One region of the Massilia sp. CFBP9012 genome, then DNA from elsewhere that is predicted to be linked to it. Evidence: riboswitches for the same ligand, from Rfam matches in the RefSeq annotation. Region 1 holds a riboswitch; the other holds the start of a gene.
The links. Region 1 has a riboswitch for thiamine pyrophosphate ahead of SOM61_RS20950 (TonB-dependent siderophore receptor). Riboswitches for the same ligand answer to the same signal wherever they lie in the genome.

Region 2: another riboswitch for thiamine pyrophosphate. It lies ahead of thiC (phosphomethylpyrimidine synthase ThiC); the one in region 1 lies ahead of SOM61_RS20950 (TonB-dependent siderophore receptor).

Annotation. Positions count from the first base shown of each region.
Region 1 is NZ_JAXCWM010000013.1:136,564-142,007, forward strand. It holds gene SOM61_RS20950 (TonB-dependent siderophore receptor) at 1-1,834, opposite strand, end outside; TPP riboswitch at 1,916-2,013, opposite strand; gene SOM61_RS20955 (DUF535 family protein) at 2,075-2,968, opposite strand; gene SOM61_RS20960 (glutathione S-transferase) at 3,261-3,968, shown strand; gene dkgB (2,5-didehydrogluconate reductase DkgB) at 3,969-4,769, opposite strand; gene SOM61_RS20970 (MFS transporter) at 4,790-5,444, opposite strand, start outside.
Region 2 is NZ_JAXCWM010000016.1:17,016-22,459, forward strand. It holds gene SOM61_RS22755 (thiazole synthase) at 1-225, opposite strand, end outside; gene thiS (sulfur carrier protein ThiS) at 239-442, opposite strand; gene thiC (phosphomethylpyrimidine synthase ThiC) at 443-2,356, opposite strand; TPP riboswitch at 2,429-2,535, opposite strand; gene SOM61_RS22770 (valine--tRNA ligase) at 2,623-5,421, shown strand.

The sequences.
Region 1 (5,444 bases):
AGGCGGTGGTGCGCAGCTCTGGCACATTGGTCACGCGCTTGCCTTCGGTCGACGCGTCGCCGGTGTCCTTCTGGTCGGTGTCGAGCGCCATCAGCGACAGGCTGTAGTTCAGGTCGGGCGTGGCGCGGCCCATCGCCGACAGCTCGACGCCGCGGTGGGTCTGCTCGCCGGCGCGCACGAAGGTGTTGGCGGCGTTCGTGTATTCCAGGCCCTGGCGGATCTCGAACAACGCGCCCGACAGCGCCAGCTGCTCGTTGACGTTGCGCTTGACGCCGAACTCCAGCTGCTTCGAGCGGCTCGGTGGCAGGGCGGTGTTCTGGTTGGTGGTTTCCATCGGCGCGATGCCGCCATATTGCAGGCCATGGCTGATCGAGCCGTAGACGCGCCAGTCGCGCGCCGGCGCATACACCAGCGCCACGTTCGGCAGCGCGAACGAATCCTTGGTGTGTACCCAGCCGCCCTCGATTTCTTCCAGCGCGTCGAGCTTGAGCTTCACGTAGCGCACGCCGGCGTGCAGGGTGAATTGGGGCGACAGGGTCATCACGTCCTGCACGAACAGCGAGCGTTCTTCTGTGCTGCGGCGTTCCATCACGGGGCCGGTCACGCGGTCGCTGGCTACCTGCGGCACGACGGTCGGGTTCCAGATATTGCTGGAGCCGACGTAGTCGTAGACGTATTCGCCGAAGCTGTCGTGGCGCTCGGCATACGAGCCGCCGACGGTCAATGAGTGACGCACCGCGCCGGTGTCGAAGCGGCCCTGCAGCATCGCCTGCAGGCCCCACGGCGTCTTGCGCTCGCCCGTGCTCTGGAAGTCGTACACGTCGTAGTCGCCGTTGGAGCAGTAGCCCGGATAGTAACCATCGTCCTCGTTGCTGCAGCCGTAGGGGAAGGCCGTGAAGTCATCGCGCTTGAACCAGTGCTTGTTGGCGCTGACGGTGGCATTCCAGGCGTCACTGATGCGGTACTCGAAACGCAGGCCCAGGTTGCTGCTGTCGGTATCGACTGGGCGGGTCCATGGTTGGTCGTTGAGCAGGGTCTTGGCCGAGATCCCGGTGGGCAGCGCCTCATTGCGGATCAGCTGGTAGCCCGGCGCCGTGACCTGCGACTTGTGCTGGTGGTCGAGGTCGATCTGGAACAGCGCGTCCGGCGTGATCTGCCAGTCGAAGGCGGCCGAGACGAACTGGCGCTCGCCGTCGGCGCCACGCACGTAGGACTTGAGGTCCTCGGCGGCGGCATTGATGCGATAGCCGAAGCGGCGGTCTTCGAAACGGCCGCCCAGGTCGACCGCGCCGTACACGGTGCCGCGCTCGCGCACTTCCACCATGGCCTGGCGCAGCGGCGCGTTGGTCGGCCGCTTGGTGACGAAGTTGATCATCCCGCCCGGGGCCGCGACGCCGGCCTGCAGGCCGGCCAGGCCGCGCAAGACCTCGATGCGTTCCTTGTTCTCGATCGGGATTTGCGTGTCGCCCGAGATCGCGATCATGTCCTTGCGGTAGCTGGTGGCGTTGTCGAGCGCGAAGCCGCGGATCGAGAACTGCTCGGCGTAGCCGATCGCATTGTAGGCGTCGCCGATCGAGGCGTCGTAGCGCGCGGCGTCGGTGGCGCTGCGGATCGACAGGTCCTGCATCTGGCTCTGGCTGATCGAGGTGATCGAGGCCGGGGACTCGAGCAACGGCACGTCGGCGAAGCCGCCGACGCTGGCGCGGTCGAGGGCGATCCACTTGCTGCCGGTGACGACGACGGACGCAGGCTCTTGTGCGAAGGCCTGGGTCGACAGGGAAAACGCCTGCACGATGGCGCAGGCGAGGACGGTGTGCTTCGAGGTGAATGTCATGGTTTGCTCGTTTTCGCGCGCCACGCGGCGCGCTGCTTTTATCAAAGCCGGAGCCAACGTGGGGGAAGGGCAAACGAATGGGGGTGCTGCGTTGCGCTTTCCTTCGCTGGCATTATCCAGATCAGGTACGAAGGGTATCTCTCACCCGGAACAACGTTCCAGGACCCCTAGCGAGTCGCGAGTGTATCACGGCCCCGGGCGGCCGTGGTGAATCTGTCAAGCCGGTTTGATCGGGGCCGCTCAGGCTTTCGCGGTCGACGGCGCTTCGGCCACCGTTGGCTGGGTGGCGGCTGGCGTCACCATGTGGCGCAGCAGCACGGCGCGCGCCGCGTCGCCGATGGCGCGCCAGTGTTCGCGCCGCTGCGCCGCGCGCTTGCGGTGCTTCGATGGCATGTCTTGCAGCGGCTTGAGGTAGAACGGCAGCGGCACCAGGAAGCTGCGCGCGTCCAGCTCTGCCCCGCCAAGGATGCGCCAGAAGCCGTCGTAGGCGTTCTCGAAGGCCTTGTCTTGCGCCGCTTCATAAGCCACGTGCGCGCTGCCGCGCACCGCGACCACCCGGTCCAAGCCCAGCGCCTGGGCCGCGCCTTGCAGGGCGGCGAAGCAGAAGAAGCTTGGCGAATTGTTGGGGAAGACGCGCTCGAAAGCCTCGAAGGCGCCGCCGGCATCGCGCCACAGGCCGGCGTTGCGGGTGACGAAAGGAACGATCGGCAGGTCGACGCCCACCACCGCGCCCTCGACCCAGGTCCAGGACAGGCGGTGCAGCACCGCGCCGTCGACGACCAGGGACAGCGTCAGCTCGCCTTCCGGGTCGATGCGGGGCGCGTGCTCGAGCCGCATGATGAAACTGCCACTGTCGTCCTCATGCTGCCACAGCACCAGGCCGCCGTGGTGCGCGGTCTGCCGGTAGGCGTTGTTGAAGGTCGCTTCTTCGAAGCGGTAGTGGGCCAGCACGCAGCGCATGCGCTCGCGCACTTTCATGCCGCGGGCCAGGTAGTCGCGACCGCTTACATGGCGGAACAGGTCGTCGTCGGGCGCGTTTTCGAGACGGCGCACCAGCTTGAGACGGGACAGGGACTGGTGCTCGCGCCAGTAGCGCAGCGCATGCCAGCGTTGGGTGAGACGAGCGAAGATCATCGAGCGCTCCATTCGGCGTAGAAGGTCTTTGTCTTGCCGGGCGATGCCCGGCAATGAGCAGAAATAATTCCGTTCTGCAATTATGTGCCGAATTGCTAGCTCGTGCCCGGACGAAGTGCAAACAGTGCTTGGGAACCAAGGCGGGCATGATCTGTCATGGGACTCTCTCTGGACGTTTTTACTTATGGTTGTTTTTAGGCATGCACGACAAGACTACCATGTTTGCGGCGCGCCACGCTTCTTCATTCATCATCGATAATGCGCCGGAACCAACCAGCAATGGAGGAAGCAGATGGCGTATGAACTGTTTTATTGGCCGAGCATCCAGGGACGCGGCGAATTCGTCCGCTTGGCGCTGGAAGAAGCGGGCGCTGACTACGTCGACGTGGCGCGCCGCGAGGGTGGCATCGACCTGTTGATGGCGGCGCTCGACGTCGAGGAGTATCCGGCCTTCGCGCCGCCCTTCCTGAAGTCCGGCGAGCTGGTCATCGGCCAGGTGGCCAACATCCTGCTCTACCTGGGCGAGCAGCACGGCCTGGCGCCGCGCACCGACCCGGGCCGTCTGTGGGTGCACCAGCTGCAGCTGACCATCGCCGACCTGGTGACCGAGGCCCACGACACCCATCACCCGATCGCGTCGGCGCTGTACTACGAAGACCAGAAACCCGAGGCGCTGCGCCGCTCGGCCGACTTCGTCGAGTCGCGCATCCCCAAGTTCATGGCCTATTTTGCGCGCCTGCTGTCCAACCCCGAGCCGCGCGACTATCTCACGGGCGACAAGATCACCTATGCCGACCTGTCGCTGTTCCAGGTCATCGAAGGCCTGCGCTATGCCTTCCCGAATGCGATGAAGAAGATCGAGCAGGAGCATCCGGTGCTCACCGGCCTGCGCGACCGGGTTGCCGCGCGGCCGAACATCGCCGCCTATCTCGCGTCCGACCGGCGCATCCCGTTCAATGAGGAAGGCATCTTCCGCCGCTATCCTGAGCTCGATCAGTAATTAGTCCCAGGCCGGAGCGAAGTCCGGACTGACCAGGCGCCCGCCATTGTCGAGCGCATCGATGGCGGCGCTGTCCTCCCGGTCCAGCACGAGTCCGGGCGCCCGCAGGTTGCCGGCCAGGTTCTCGCGTTTGGTCGACGACGGGATCACGGCATAGCCCTTGGCCAGCAGCCAGGCCAGGGTCACCTGGGCCGGCGTGGCCTGGTATCGGCGCGCGATCTCCCCGATCGTCGGGTCGCTCATTACCTTGCCATAGGCCAGCGGCATATAGGCGGTGACGTGGATGCCGGCCGCGCGCGCGAAGTCAGCCGCGCTGCGGTTCTGCAGATAGGGATGCAGCTCGACCTGGTTGGTGGCGATGTTCGTCGCGCCGACTGCGGCTATCGCCTCGCGCATCAGGGCCACCGGGAAGTTCGAGATGCCGATCGCGCCCGTCAAACCGGCGTCGCGCGCCGCCAGCAAGGCCTGCATCGACTCGGCCACCGGGACGGCGGCGCCGGGCGAGGGCCAGTGGATCAGGGTCAGGTCGACCTGCTCGACGCGCAGCTTGCGCAGGCTGTCCTTCAGGCTGGCGGCCAGCTTGTCGGCGGGCAGGTGTTCGGTCCAGATCTTGGTGGTCAGGTAGATCTCGCGGCGCGCCACGCCCGACCCGGCCAGCGCCTGGCCGACCTCGGTTTCATTGCCATAGATCTGGGCGGTGTCGATGTGGCGGTAGCCCAGTTCCAGGCCGGTGGCGACCGAGGCTATTGCGGCTTGCCCTTGCAGGCGGAAGGTGCCGAGGCCGAGTTGTGGCATATTCATGTTGAGTCCTTTTGTATTCATTAGTGGGTGATGACTGTGCTGCGCACGGCGGCCTTGGCCGGCACGCCTTCGCGCCGGTCGAGCCAGCCGGCCAGGGTGGTGAGCAGCAGGGCGCCGACGACGACCAGGGCGCCGATCCACGGTGTGGCCATCAGGCCGAGGTGGGCGACGATCAGGCCGCCGCCCCAGGCGCCCAGCGCGATGCCGACGTTGAAGGCTGCGATGTTCAGTCCCGAGGCGACATCCACCGCCTCCGGCGCGTCGACCTCGGCGCGCTGCACCACATAGACTTGCAGGCCGGGCACGTTGCCGAAGGCGACCGCGCCCCAGGCCAGCACCGTGATCAACACGAGCGTCTTGCTCGGCGCGGTGAAGGTCAATACCAGCAGCACCACGGCCAGCAGGGCAAACACGATCTGCAGCGCGGGCACCGGACCATGGCGGTCGGCCAGCTTGCCGCCCCAGATATTCCCGGCCGCGACCGAGACGCCGTACACCAGCATCACCAGGCTGACGGTCGATGCCGCGAAGCCCGAGACTTCCTGCAGGATCGGCGCCAGATAGGTGAAAGCGATGAAGGTGCCGCCGTAGCCGAGCGTGGTCATGGCGTACACCAGCAGCAGGCGCGGTTTCTTGAGCACCGCGAGCTGGGTCAGGAGGCTCGATGGGCGGCTA
Region 2 (5,444 bases), on a different contig from region 1:
GAACTCGTTCGGCGGCAGCACGTCGAGCAGGCTAGGCGCGTTCGGGTCCTGGCCGATGTTCACGCGGCGGATCGCCACCGTGATGATCTCGGCGCCGGCGGCCAGCGTGGCTTCGCGAGTCTGTTCCAGGTCGCGGTACTTGCCGCTGCCGACCAGCAGGCGCGATTGGTAAGAACGGCCGGCGATGGTCAGCACGTCCTGTTTGATGTCGTTCAATGCATTCATGTCTTGTCTCCTGTCAGCCGCCACCGATGGCGCGCACGATATCGACCCGGTCCTGCTCATGCAGGCGCCGGTGCAGCCATTGCTGGCGCGGCACCACCTCGCGGTTGACCGCCAGCGCCATCCCCTGTCCGCTCAGGCCCAGTTGCTCCAGCAGGCCGAACAGGGTTTGCCCCTGCGGCACCGTGCACGGCGCCCCGTTGACTTCGATTGGCGTCATTCACACCTCCCGGTACAGCTGGGCGCCGTTTTTCACGAACTCGATCGCCTTTTCCTGCATGCCGTGCGTCAGCGCGGTCTCCCCCTGCACGCCCCTGGCGGCGGCATATTCGCGCACCTCCTGGGTGATCTTCATCGAGCAGAAATGCGGGCCGCACATCGAGCAGAAGTGGGCGACCTTGGCCGAATCCTTCGGCAGGGTCTCGTCGTGGAATTCGCGCGCCTTGTCCGGGTCGAGGCCCAGGTTGAACTGGTCTTCCCAGCGGAACTCGAAGCGCGCCTTCGACAGCGCGTTGTCGCGTAGCTGGGCGCCGGGATGGCCCTTGGCCAGGTCGGCCGCGTGGGCGGCGATCTTGTAGGTGATGATGCCATCCTTGACGTCGTTCTTGTCGGGCAGGCCCAGGTGCTCCTTGGGCGTCACGTAGCACAGCATGGCGGTGCCGTACCAGCCGATATTGGCCGCGCCGATGCCCGAGGTGATGTGGTCGTAGCCCGGCGCGATATCGGTCGTGAGCGGCCCCAGCGTGTAGAACGGCGCCTCGTGGCACTGCTCCAGCTGCAGGTCCATGTTTTCCTTGATCAGGTGCAGCGGCACGTGGCCGGGGCCCTCGATGATGGTCTGCACGTCGTGCTTCCAGGCGATCTGGGTCAGCTCGCCCAGCGTCTTCAGTTCGGCCAGCTGGGCTTCGTCGTTGGCGTCGTAGATCGAGCCGGGCCGCAGGCCGTCGCCCAGGCTGAACGAGACGTCATAGGCCTTCATGATGTCGCAGATGTCCTCGAAGTGCGTGTACAGGAAGGATTCGCGGTGGTGGGCCAGGCACCACTTGGCCATGATCGAACCGCCGCGCGAGACGATGCCGGTCAGGCGGTTCGCCGTCATCGGCACGTAACGCAGCAGCACGCCGGCGTGGATGGTGAAGTAATCGACGCCCTGCTCGGCCTGTTCGATCAAGGTGTCGCGGAAGATCTCCCAGCTCAGGTCCTCGGCCTTGCCATTGACCTTTTCCAGCGCCTGGTAGATCGGCACCGTGCCGATCGGCACCGGGCTGTTACGCAGGATCCATTCGCGCGTCTCGTGGATGTGCTTGCCGGTCGAGAGGTCCATCACCGTGTCGGCGCCCCAGCGGATGGCCCAGGTCATCTTTTCCACTTCCTCGCCGATCGACGAGGTGACGGCCGAGTTGCCGATATTGGCGTTGACCTTCACCAGGAAGTTGCGGCCGATGATCATCGGTTCCAGTTCCGGGTGGTTGATATTGGCCGGGATGACGGCGCGGCCGCGCGCCACTTCCGAGCGCACGAATTCGGGCGTGATCTCGGCCGGGATGCTGGCGCCGAAGGACTGGCCCGGATGCTGGCGGCCCAGCAGCGCCGCTACCCGCTGGCCCATCGGGCCGGACGACTCCAGCGAGGCGATGTATTGCTTGCGCTGCATGTTTTCGCGCAGGGCGATGAATTCCATCTCGGGCGTGATGATCCCCTGGCGCGCATAGTGCATCTGGGTGACGTTGGCGCCGCTCCTGGCCTGGCGCGGCGCGCGCTGCAGGTTAAAGCGCAGCGCGGCCAGCTGCGGGTCGTTCAGCCGCGCCTGGCCGTAGTGCGAGGTCGGGCCGTCCAGCTGCCCGGTGTCGCCCCGTTCGGCGATCCATGCCTGGCGCATCGGCGCCAGGCCGCTGCGGATGTCGATCGCCGCGCCCGGCTCGGTGTACGGGCCGGAGGTGTCGTAGACGAACAGCGGCGGATTCGGCTCGGCGCCGAAGCTGTCGGGCGTGGGCGACTGGCTGATTTCGCGCATCGGCACACGGATGTCGGGCCGGCTGCCTTCGATATAGACCTTGCGCGAATTGGGTAGTGGGTTGACGGCCGCGTGGTCCACCGTGGCGGTGGCGGCGTCAAATTTCAGAGGTGCGTTCATGTGGCTCCCTTGCTTGCGGAGCCAGCAAAGGAGGTGCCGGGTGCGGCAAAACGGGCGGATGTGCGCACGCTTGCATCGATTCGGCTGCTTCCCTTCGCTGGCATTATCCAGATCAGGTTCGGAGGGTATTTCTCACCCACGCGCCGTTGTAACGACGCACAGGACCCCTAGCGTTTGCCGGCCGAGTTTCCCCGGTCCAGCGCAGTAAATTATACGCGCTTGTAATTTATAATGGTTGTTTTCGAAAATATCACTCCGACCACATCATGGAATTAGCCAAGTCTTTCGAGCCAGCCGATATTGAACAGTTCTGGCGCGCCGAGTGGGAAAAACGCGGTTACTTCACCGCCACCATGGACGAGGGCAAGCCATCGTTCAGCATCCAGCTGCCGCCGCCAAACGTGACCGGCACCTTGCACATGGGCCACGCGTTCAACCAGACCGTCATGGACGGCCTGACCCGCTACTACCGCATGCGCGGCTACAACACCGCCTGGGTGCCGGGCACCGACCACGCCGGCATCGCCACGCAGATCGTGGTCGAGCGCCAGCTCGACGCCCAGAAGATCTCGCGCCACGACCTCGGCCGCGACGCCTTCCTCGAAAAGGTCTGGGAGTGGAAGGAAAAATCGGGCGACACCATCACCGGCCAGATGCGCCGCCTGGGCGCCTCGCCCGACTGGAAGCGCGAATACTTCACGATGGACGAAACCCGCTCGAAGTCGGTGGTCGAAGTCTTCGTGCGCTTGTACGAGCAGGGCCTGATCTACCGCGGCAAGCGCCTGGTCAACTGGGATCCGGTGCTGGGCACGGCCGTGTCGGACCTCGAAGTCGATTCGCAGGAAGAAGACGGCTCGATGTGGTACATCCAGTACCCGCTGGTCGACGGCAGCGGCCACCTGACGGTCGCCACCACCCGTCCCGAAACCATGCTGGGCGACGTCGCCGTCGCGGTCGACCCGACCGACGAACGGTATACGAGCCTCGTGGGCAAACTGATCAAGCTGCCGCTCACCGGTCGCGAGATCCCGATCATCGCCGACAGCTACGTCGACAAGGAATTCGGCACCGGCTGCGTCAAGATCACCCCGGCCCACGATTTCAACGACTACGCCGTCGGCCAGCGCGCGAACCTAGCGCCGATCAATATCTTCACGCTGGACGCCAAGATCAACGAAAACGGCCCGGCCCAGTACCAGGGCCTGGACCGCTTCGCCGCGCGCAAGCAGATCGTCGCCGACCTGGAAGCGCTCGGCCTGATGGAACAGATCAAGCCGCACAAGCTGATGGTTCCGCGCGGCGACCGCACCAACGTCGTGATCGAGCCGATGCTGACCGACCAGTGGTTCGTCGCCATGACCAAGCCGGCCCCGGAAGGCACTTTCAATCCAGGTAAGTCGATCACCGACGTGGCGCTGGAAAAAGTCGCCAACGGCGAGATCAAGTTCGTGCCCGAGAACTGGAGCACGACCTACAACCAGTGGCTGGGCAATATCCAGGACTGGTGCATCTCGCGCCAGCTGTGGTGGGGCCACCGCATCCCGGCCTGGTTCGCCGAGGACGGCAGCATCGTCGTCGCGCGCGACGAAGAAGAAGCCCAGGCCAAGGCCGCCGCACAAGGCATCGCCGGTGAGCTGCGCCGCGACGACGACGTGCTCGACACCTGGTTCTCGTCGGCCCTGGTGCCCTTCTCGACCATGGGCTGGCCCGAAGAAACGCCGGACATGAAGATGTTCCTGCCGTCGTCGGTGCTGGTCACCGGCTTCGACATCATCTTCTTCTGGGTGGCGCGCATGGTCATGATGACCGCCCACTTCACCGGCAAGGTGCCGTTCGAGACCGTATACGTGCACGGCCTGGTGCGCGACTCGCAGGGCCAGAAGATGTCGAAGTCGAAGGGCAACACGCTCGATCCGATCGACCTGATCGACGGCATCGACGTCGAGACCCTGGTGGCCAAGCGCACCACCGGCTTGATGGACCCGCGCGCGGCCGAGAAGATCGCCAAGGCCACGCGCAAGGAATTCCCGGACGGGATCGCGGCCTTCGGCACCGACGCCGTGCGCTTCACCATGGCGAGCTACGCTTCGCTGGGCCGCAACATCAACTTCGACCTGGGCCGCGCCGAGGGTTACCGCAACTTCTGCAACAAGCTGTGGAACGCGACCCGCTTCGTGATGATGAATACCGAGGGCAAGGATTGCGGCGCTCCGGCTGCCGAAGACCTGTCCCCGGCCGACCGCTGGATCATCTCGCTGATGAACCGCGTCGAGCTCGACATCGCGAAAGGCTTTGCCGACTACCGCTTCGACAATATCGCCAGCAGCATCTACAAGTTCGTATGGGACGAGTACTGCGACTGGTACCTGGAAGTGGCCAAGGTGAGCGTCCAGCAAGGCACCGAAGCCCAGCAGCGCGCCACCCGCCACACGCTGCTGCGCGTGCTGGAAGTGATCCTGCGCCTGGCGCATCCGATCATCCCGTTCGTGACCGAGGCGCTGTGGCAGAGCATCGCGCCGCTGGCCGGCAAGACCGGTGAAACGATCATGCTGCAGCCCTACCCGCTGGCCGATACCTCGCTGGTCGACGAAGAAGCCGAAGCCTGGATGGAGCAATTCAAGGCGCTGACCGACGCCACCCGCAACCTGCGCGGCGAGATGTCGCTGTCGCCGTCGGTGCGCGTGCCGCTGATCGTCGAGCCGGGCAATGAAGCCGATCGCGCCAGGATGGCGGTGTTCGCACCGTACATCCAGCTGCTGGGCAAACTGGCCGAAGTGCAGATCGTCGACGCACTGCCGGAATCGCCAGCCGCGGTGTCGATCGTCGGCACCACCAAGCTGATGCTGAAGGTCGAGATCGACGTCGCCGCCGAACGCGAGCGCCTGTCGAAGGAGATCGCCCGCGTCTCCGGCGAGATCGCCAAGGCCAACGGCAAGCTGTCGAACGAAAGCTTCGTGGCCCGCGCGCCGGCCGCCGTGGTGGCGCAGGAGCAGGAACGCGTGGCAAACTTCTCGGCCACCCTGGCCAAGATGCAGGAGCAGCTGGAGAAGCTGCCGGCCGCTTGATCGTCGCTGGCAGTCGCACGTCG